Linked DNA regions of Methanotorris igneus Kol 5. Each later gene encodes a partner of the first gene's protein in a complex. Links are inferred from orthologs where the notes say so. Each region holds a gene or a part of one and is shown in the gene's direction. Other genes may lie near its edges.

The links.
Region 2: the proteins of trpE (region 1) and METIG_RS04380 are in contact, whole or in part, in a crystal structure (PDB 1QDL), measured with the Saccharolobus solfataricus proteins. The link is inferred for Methanotorris igneus Kol 5 from one-to-one orthologs. Residues at the interface, in WP_009992309.1 of Saccharolobus solfataricus: Glu95, Lys96, Ile171, Arg172, Ser173, Gly174, Tyr175, Ile176, Phe177, Glu264, Ala268, Leu271, Met272, Val274, Asp275, Leu276, Arg278, Asn279, Gly282, Lys283, Cys285, Val286, Pro287, Gly288, Thr289, Val290, Lys291, Val292, Lys316, Pro338; in WP_009992310.1 of Saccharolobus solfataricus: Tyr10, Ser12, Phe13, Val14, Tyr15, Asn16, Gln19, Gly22, Glu23, Arg32, Asp34, Pro55, Gly56, Thr57, Lys60, Asp63, Arg100, Val104, His106, Gly107, Lys108, Ile109, Thr133, Tyr135, His136, Ser137, Leu138, Glu177, Ser178, Val179.

The regions. Positions count from the first base shown.
Region 1 is NC_015562.1:640,691-643,818, reverse strand. The notes cover bases 150-3,039. They hold trpE (anthranilate synthase component I), read left to right. Parts: upstream 150-822; coding sequence 823-2,256; downstream 2,257-3,039. Other genes in these bases: METIG_RS03100 (V-type ATP synthase subunit D), read right to left, coding at 2,858-3,039; METIG_RS03105 (DUF22 domain-containing protein), read right to left, coding at 2,323-2,700; METIG_RS03115 (ATP-grasp domain-containing protein), read left to right, coding at 150-735. Outside these bases: more of METIG_RS03115, read left to right, coding at 1-149; more of METIG_RS03100, read right to left, coding at 3,040-3,128.
Region 2 is NC_015562.1:892,186-895,295, reverse strand. The notes cover bases 1-2,901. They hold METIG_RS04380 (anthranilate synthase component II), read left to right. Parts: upstream 1-1,110; coding sequence 1,111-1,692; downstream 1,693-2,901. Other genes in these bases: cyaB (class IV adenylate cyclase), read right to left, coding at 2,457-2,901; METIG_RS04375 (hypothetical protein), read left to right, coding at 1,703-2,197; METIG_RS04385 (hypothetical protein), read left to right, coding at 467-1,096; METIG_RS04390 (AAA family ATPase), read left to right, coding at 1-486. Also shown: more of cyaB, read right to left, coding at 2,902-2,999; METIG_RS04360 (Rrf2 family transcriptional regulator), read right to left, coding at 3,012-3,110. UniProt on the Methanocaldococcus jannaschii protein: Part of a heterotetrameric complex that catalyzes the two-step biosynthesis of anthranilate, an intermediate in the biosynthesis of L-tryptophan.

The DNA.
Region 1 (3,128 bases):
GTTGATAGTAGGGAGATTATTAACGGCATTGAAAATTATCATTACGATTTAATTCTATCAAGGGTTGAAAGGGATTATTTATTTGAGGGAATATATGCACTGAAGTTTTTTGAAAGTGAAGGACTAAATGTCATAAATAACTCAGAAACAGTATATACATGCCAAAATAAATATCTAACCTATCTAAAATTAAAAAAATACATGCCAAAATCATTTTTAACATACACAAATAACTTTGAGAAGATTCTAAATGCCATGGAAAAAAATAAGATGGATTTTCCAATAGTTATCAAACCAATATATGGCGGTTATGGAAATGGTGTTGTAAAAGTAAATAGCAGGGAGGAGTTAAAGAATATTGTCGAACTCCTTAAATTCCACAACAGAGAAATCTTTATCCAGGAGTTTGTAAAATATGAGAATGATGTCAGAGCATTTGTTGTTGGCGATGATATTATCGGGGTTATGGAGAGGATACCAAAAAATGACTGGAGGGCAAACTTTTCTCTTGGGGCGGATGTTAGGGAGTTTAAGTTAGATAATGAGACAGAAGAATTAATTTTAAAATGTGTTGAGAAAGTAGGGGCTGATATTGTTGGTGTTGATGTTTTGGTTTGTAGAGATAAATCTTACATATTAGAAATGAACATAACTCCTCAATTTAGAGGGATGATGAAATTTGTTGATGTGCCCAATGCAATCGTTGATTTTTGTATTAGTAGGATAAAGAAGTAAATAATTTGGATAATAATTATAGTTCTTCTGCAGTTAGGTTTGCTTAATTGATTTGCATATAGAAAAAGAAAAGACTCAGGGGAAATTATGATCAAAAAAATAAAGATGGAAGTTTCACCATTAAATGTATATAAAAGCATTATTGGAGAGAACACATTTTTGTTAGAATCTGCTGAGGGTGTTCCAAAAATAGCGAGGTATTCAATATTAGGAAAAGCAGAGGGTAAAATAGAGTTCAGAAATGGAAAGTTAAAGATTACTCCATTTACTGAATTTGGGGAGAAAGTAAAGCACTTAGAAGGCAAATATAACTGTCCATTGGATGCTTTGAGAGAAGTGAGAAACGAATATTTAAAACATTTAAAACATGTTAAGGAAATTCCATCTCATTTGAGATTTAAAGGAGGCCTTGTTGGATATTTGGCTTATGATATTGTGAGATATTGGATAGATTTAGACAAAATCCAGCCAAGACCTGTAAATGACTTAAACTTCCCAGATGCAGAGTTTTTTATTGTTAAGGATTTTATATCATTTGATTTGAAAGAAAAAACCATAAACTTAATATCAGATAGCAGGGAAGGAATAGAAAAACTTGAAGGTATCTTAGAAAATGCAAAAAAAGTAGATGAGAGACCAAACGCAACAGAAGAGAACAACAATGAAAACAATGACAATATAGAGATAAAATCCAACTTTGAAAAAGAAGAATTTGAAGATGCTGTTAGAAAAGCAAAAGAATATATCTATGCTGGGGATATATTTCAAGTAGTTTTGTCAAGAAGGATGGATGTTGATTTAAGGGGTTATGATTTATTTGAAATTTATAAGAGGTTGAGAGAAATTAACCCATCCCCATATATGTACTATTTGGATTTTGGAGAGAGGAAATTAATTGGCTCTTCACCAGAAATCTTAGTTAAAACAGATATTAGGGATGGGAAGAGATATATAATTTCAAGACCTATTGCTGGAACAATCGGAAGAGGGAAGACGGAGGAAGAAGATAAAAAACTTGAAGAAATACTTCTAAATGATGAAAAAGAAAGAGCAGAGCATGTTATGCTTGTTGATTTGGCAAGGAACGATGTCGGTAAGGTCTCGAAATTTGGCACTGTAGAGGTTGATGAATTTATGGTAATTGAAAAATATTCCCACGTTCAGCATATAGTGAGTAATGTTATCGGGGAGTTAAAGGATAATTACGATTCCTTCTTAGCAGTTAAAGCAACATTCCCAGCAGGAACATTAAGTGGGGCTCCAAAAGTTAGGGCAATGGAAATTATTGAAGAATTAGAGAAAACGTACAGAGGGGCTTATGGTGGGGGAATTGGTTACTTCGGATGGGATGACTTAATGGACTTAGCAATAACAATAAGGACTATTGAGGTTGTAAACGATAAAGGATATATCCAAGTTGGAGCTGGAATTGTGGCAGATAGCGTTCCGGAGAAAGAGTGGGAAGAAACTGAGAAAAAAGGTATGGCTATGGTAAGTACAATAAAATCCATAAAAAAATAAATTTCCCAAATATTCAATATATATTTTTTATAAAAAATAAAATTTAATGATAAATAAAGGAAATTTTTACATAGTCTCAATAGGTATTAACAACGCCATTCCAATCAAATCATCTTTACTCACAGTTCCATCAATCCCTGCAATAAACATCGCCCTATCAGCAGATCTTTCCATCTCAACTGGTACTGGAAACTCTTCTCCCATTGCAATAACATGACCCACTCTGTGTCTTGCATATGAACATATTAAGACCAAATGCTTTGGAGGTATTTTTATCTCTTTTATTTTTATTGATTTTGCATCCCCCTGTTTGAATTCAACAGTTTCATCTGCAACTATTGGAACAATTTTGCCCCCTTCCTTAAATTTGAAGTCGTAGTGATATTTTTTAGTCTCTTCTATGTCATGTTCTATTTTTCCTACTCTTCCAAGGATTCTAAACATAATTACCACCCAAAATTCTCATAAAAAATCAAAATTAAATTAAATAAAATTAATTAAAGTTATTTTTCCTAAATTAAACTTAAGAAAGTTCTAAAAACTTTGCTTCAATATGAAATACAGATGTATCCTCCACTTTGCTTATAAGTCTCGAGAGGTTTTAAGCAACTTTCTCTCCACTTTCTCTTCTTTCAATTCTTGACTTAATAAGTTTCAATCTGAAGAAGTTTTCTCTTTCCATTTCATCTAATCGCATAGATATGTATTTTTTGGTTTCTTCTAACTTTGGAATGATGACATATTCAAGAGCATTAACTCTTCTTTTTGTTGTGATTATCTCCTCTGCAAGCAATTTTATTGAGGTCTCTATTTCAGCAAGTTCAACAATTAATTCCAGTGCTTCCTCAAAAGCCTTTGCTGCCTCATCCAAC
Region 2 (3,110 bases), 250 kb from region 1 along the record:
GTAGTAGAAACAATTCCAATATTGAAATTAGTGAAATATTCAAATATTGTTAAAAAAGGCACTCTCCTAATAATTGAAGAACCAGAAGCTCATCTTCATCCAGATGCACAAAGGATTTTTGCAAGGGCAATAGTTAAACTAATTAACAAAGGAGTTTATGTTTTATTAATAACACACAGTCCATATATCCTACAGCAAATTAACAATTGTATGAAATTATATTATTTGGAAAAAATAGACAAAGAAAAGTTAAAGGCATTTTTAAATAGGCATGATTATAAAGAAGATGAGATATTAAATCCAAGAAAAGTTGCACCATATTTATTTGTTGATGAAGTAGATGGAGTTAAAATAAAAGAATTAGAGATTATAGATAATGAAGGAATTTCTTATGAGGCATTTTACCATATCTTATTTAGCCTACACAATGAAACAGAAGAATTGAGGGGTTTAATTGAGGGGGATGATGGAAACTTTGAAGAATGAAATAAGAAAAATATTTAGGAATGATTTAATACATAAACCAGAAAGAGTGGAGATTGAAGAAAAAGATACTTATATAATTGTTAAAGTTAAAGAAAATGCCACTGAAGCAGATTTTAAAGAATTAAAAATTGAATTTCCAAAAGAAATTGAAATTTTACCATTACTAATTGACAAGGATAAATATTACACAGTATTTAATATCAATGGAAATAAAAAATGTGAATGTGCAATTTTAGTAAAAGAAAATGATAGTTATTATTTAACTCTTGTTGAAATGAAATCTACGCTTAGAACCTTTAGGATAAAGAAACTTATAGAGATTAAAGAGAAATTCAAATGTTCTCTTTATGTGTCTTTGATTATATTGAAACTTTTTGACATAATACCAAAGAAAATTTATGGCTTAATTCCACATCTTAGAAAAGAAACTATATCTCCAACTACTTTTGACATTGCCAATATGGATAGAGATAGCTCTGAGAGGGAATTTTTAAAAGAATGGGAAAGTTCAGAGTTAAAATTTGAGTGGATATACAACACTAAAATAGTACTACATAAAAGGGAATTTAATGAGGATTCCATAAATTGGGCTGAAATAAATACTATATAATAGGATGTGAAACAATGAAAGTCCTAATTATCGATAATATAGATTCATTTGTATGGAATTTGGTTCAGTATGTGGGAATGTTAAAGCATAAGGTGAAGTTAGTAGATAACACTATAACCCTCAGCGAAATAAGAAAAATAAATCCAGATAGAATAATAATTAGCCCAGGACCAAAAACACCAAAAGAGGCAGGGAACTGTATAAAAATCATTCAAGAGATAGATGATATCCCAATTTTAGGAGTTTGTTTGGGGCATCAGTGTATTGTTGAGGCATTTGGTGGAGAGGTCGGGAGAGCAAAACACATCATGCATGGAAAAACAAGTAAGATTGAGCACGATGGGGAAGGGATATACAAGGACATTCCGAATCCATTCTATGGAACAAGATATCATTCTTTAGTTGCCTATGAGGTTCCAAAAGAGTTAAAAATAACTGCAAAAAGTTTAGATGATGGATATGTTATGGGGGTTAGGCATAAAAAATTGCCAATTGAGGGTGTTCAATACCACCCAGAGAGTGTTCTAACACATTCAGAAGAGATGCCATTTCCAAAATTGGGGTTAAAATTAATTAAAAATTTCATAGAGGGTTAAACGTGAGAAAATGGATGTCTATGAAATTTTATTCCAAAAATGTTTAGAATATGAAGTTTTATTGGATGATGAAAAAATTCCATTGTGGAAATTAAAAAAAGAAGATCTTGATAAAGTTAATTTTGGTTTACCATGGGAAAATTTGCAGGATTTGGCAATATACCTATATGAATTAAAGAAGGAACAGCAAAGGTCAAAGGAGTTAATTAAATGTGATATTGCTGAGATTCTTGTAGGTATTGCATTTTTAAAACCAAAAAAATCGGGTTCATTAATTGCAGATGAGTCTTTGGGAATAAATACGTGTTTAAATTATTTGAGCGAGTTAATTACTGCGAGAATAAACTGTATAACGAGATACTATTATCTAATGAAAAAACCCCACAATACAGATATTTTTGATGAGATAATTTTAAAGTTCCCCCAAAAGAAAGATATCAGAGCTAAGAATATCAATGATTTAAGGGAAATTGTGTATAAGTTGAGGAGTTATTTTGAAAAATAACCTTAGAAATTCATAAGAAAGAATGGTATTGTTGAGCATATCATTGCTACACCAATTAAAATTGCAAGGAGTTTTCTTTTATCCATTGCCTTCCCTCCACAACTCCAAATATGATTCTCTTTGAAACTTTTAGAAAAAGTTAAGCAAAACCTGTTGGTTTTGCAGCTCGAACCTTCAGTTCGATTAGGCGAAATCAAAGATTTCGCTGCTCGAAGCTTCGCTTCGATTTCATCAAAAAGGATAAGATGCTTCACTTTGCTCAGCATCCTCTCTTATGTAGTAATTCTAAATATGACTTTCTTTCTAATCTGTCTGAACTTATATTTAAACTTTTCAGTGTATCCATGAGTAGATTTAAGGCAGTGTCTTTTTCTTTTTCATCTTTAATGGTTTTTTCTAACTCTAAATAAAGCCCTACGCCATCAACATTGTCAATTGATGCTTCAATATCTTCTTTTTTGTATATTTCCCTAATCTTCCTTATTGGTGGAACTTTTTTGAATCCTAATTTTTCAAGAATTTTTTCCATTTTGTACCCATCTTCTATTTTAACCTCAATCTCCTCTCTTGTTTTTGAGATTTTGTCAATTTTTGGACCTTTGTAGGTTATGAACCAAACGTCATTTTCTTTTCTTATCCTCAACGCTTCATCTGTTTTTGCGAAATCCCTATCAATTCCATTAAAATAGATGTCTATTTGTTCTTTAACTTCTATTTTTTCAAATCCAAGTTCTTCTAATGTTTTTTTTATATTTTCCAATTCATCTTCATTTATTTTTGCTTTTATCTCAACTTCTATCATAATAAAATCACCTTAAAGGATTATCAATTTTTTAACGGTATCTTTTAACTTCTCCCTCAACTCATCAATATCCACATTCTCAATAACGAGCCAAATTATTACATCTTCATT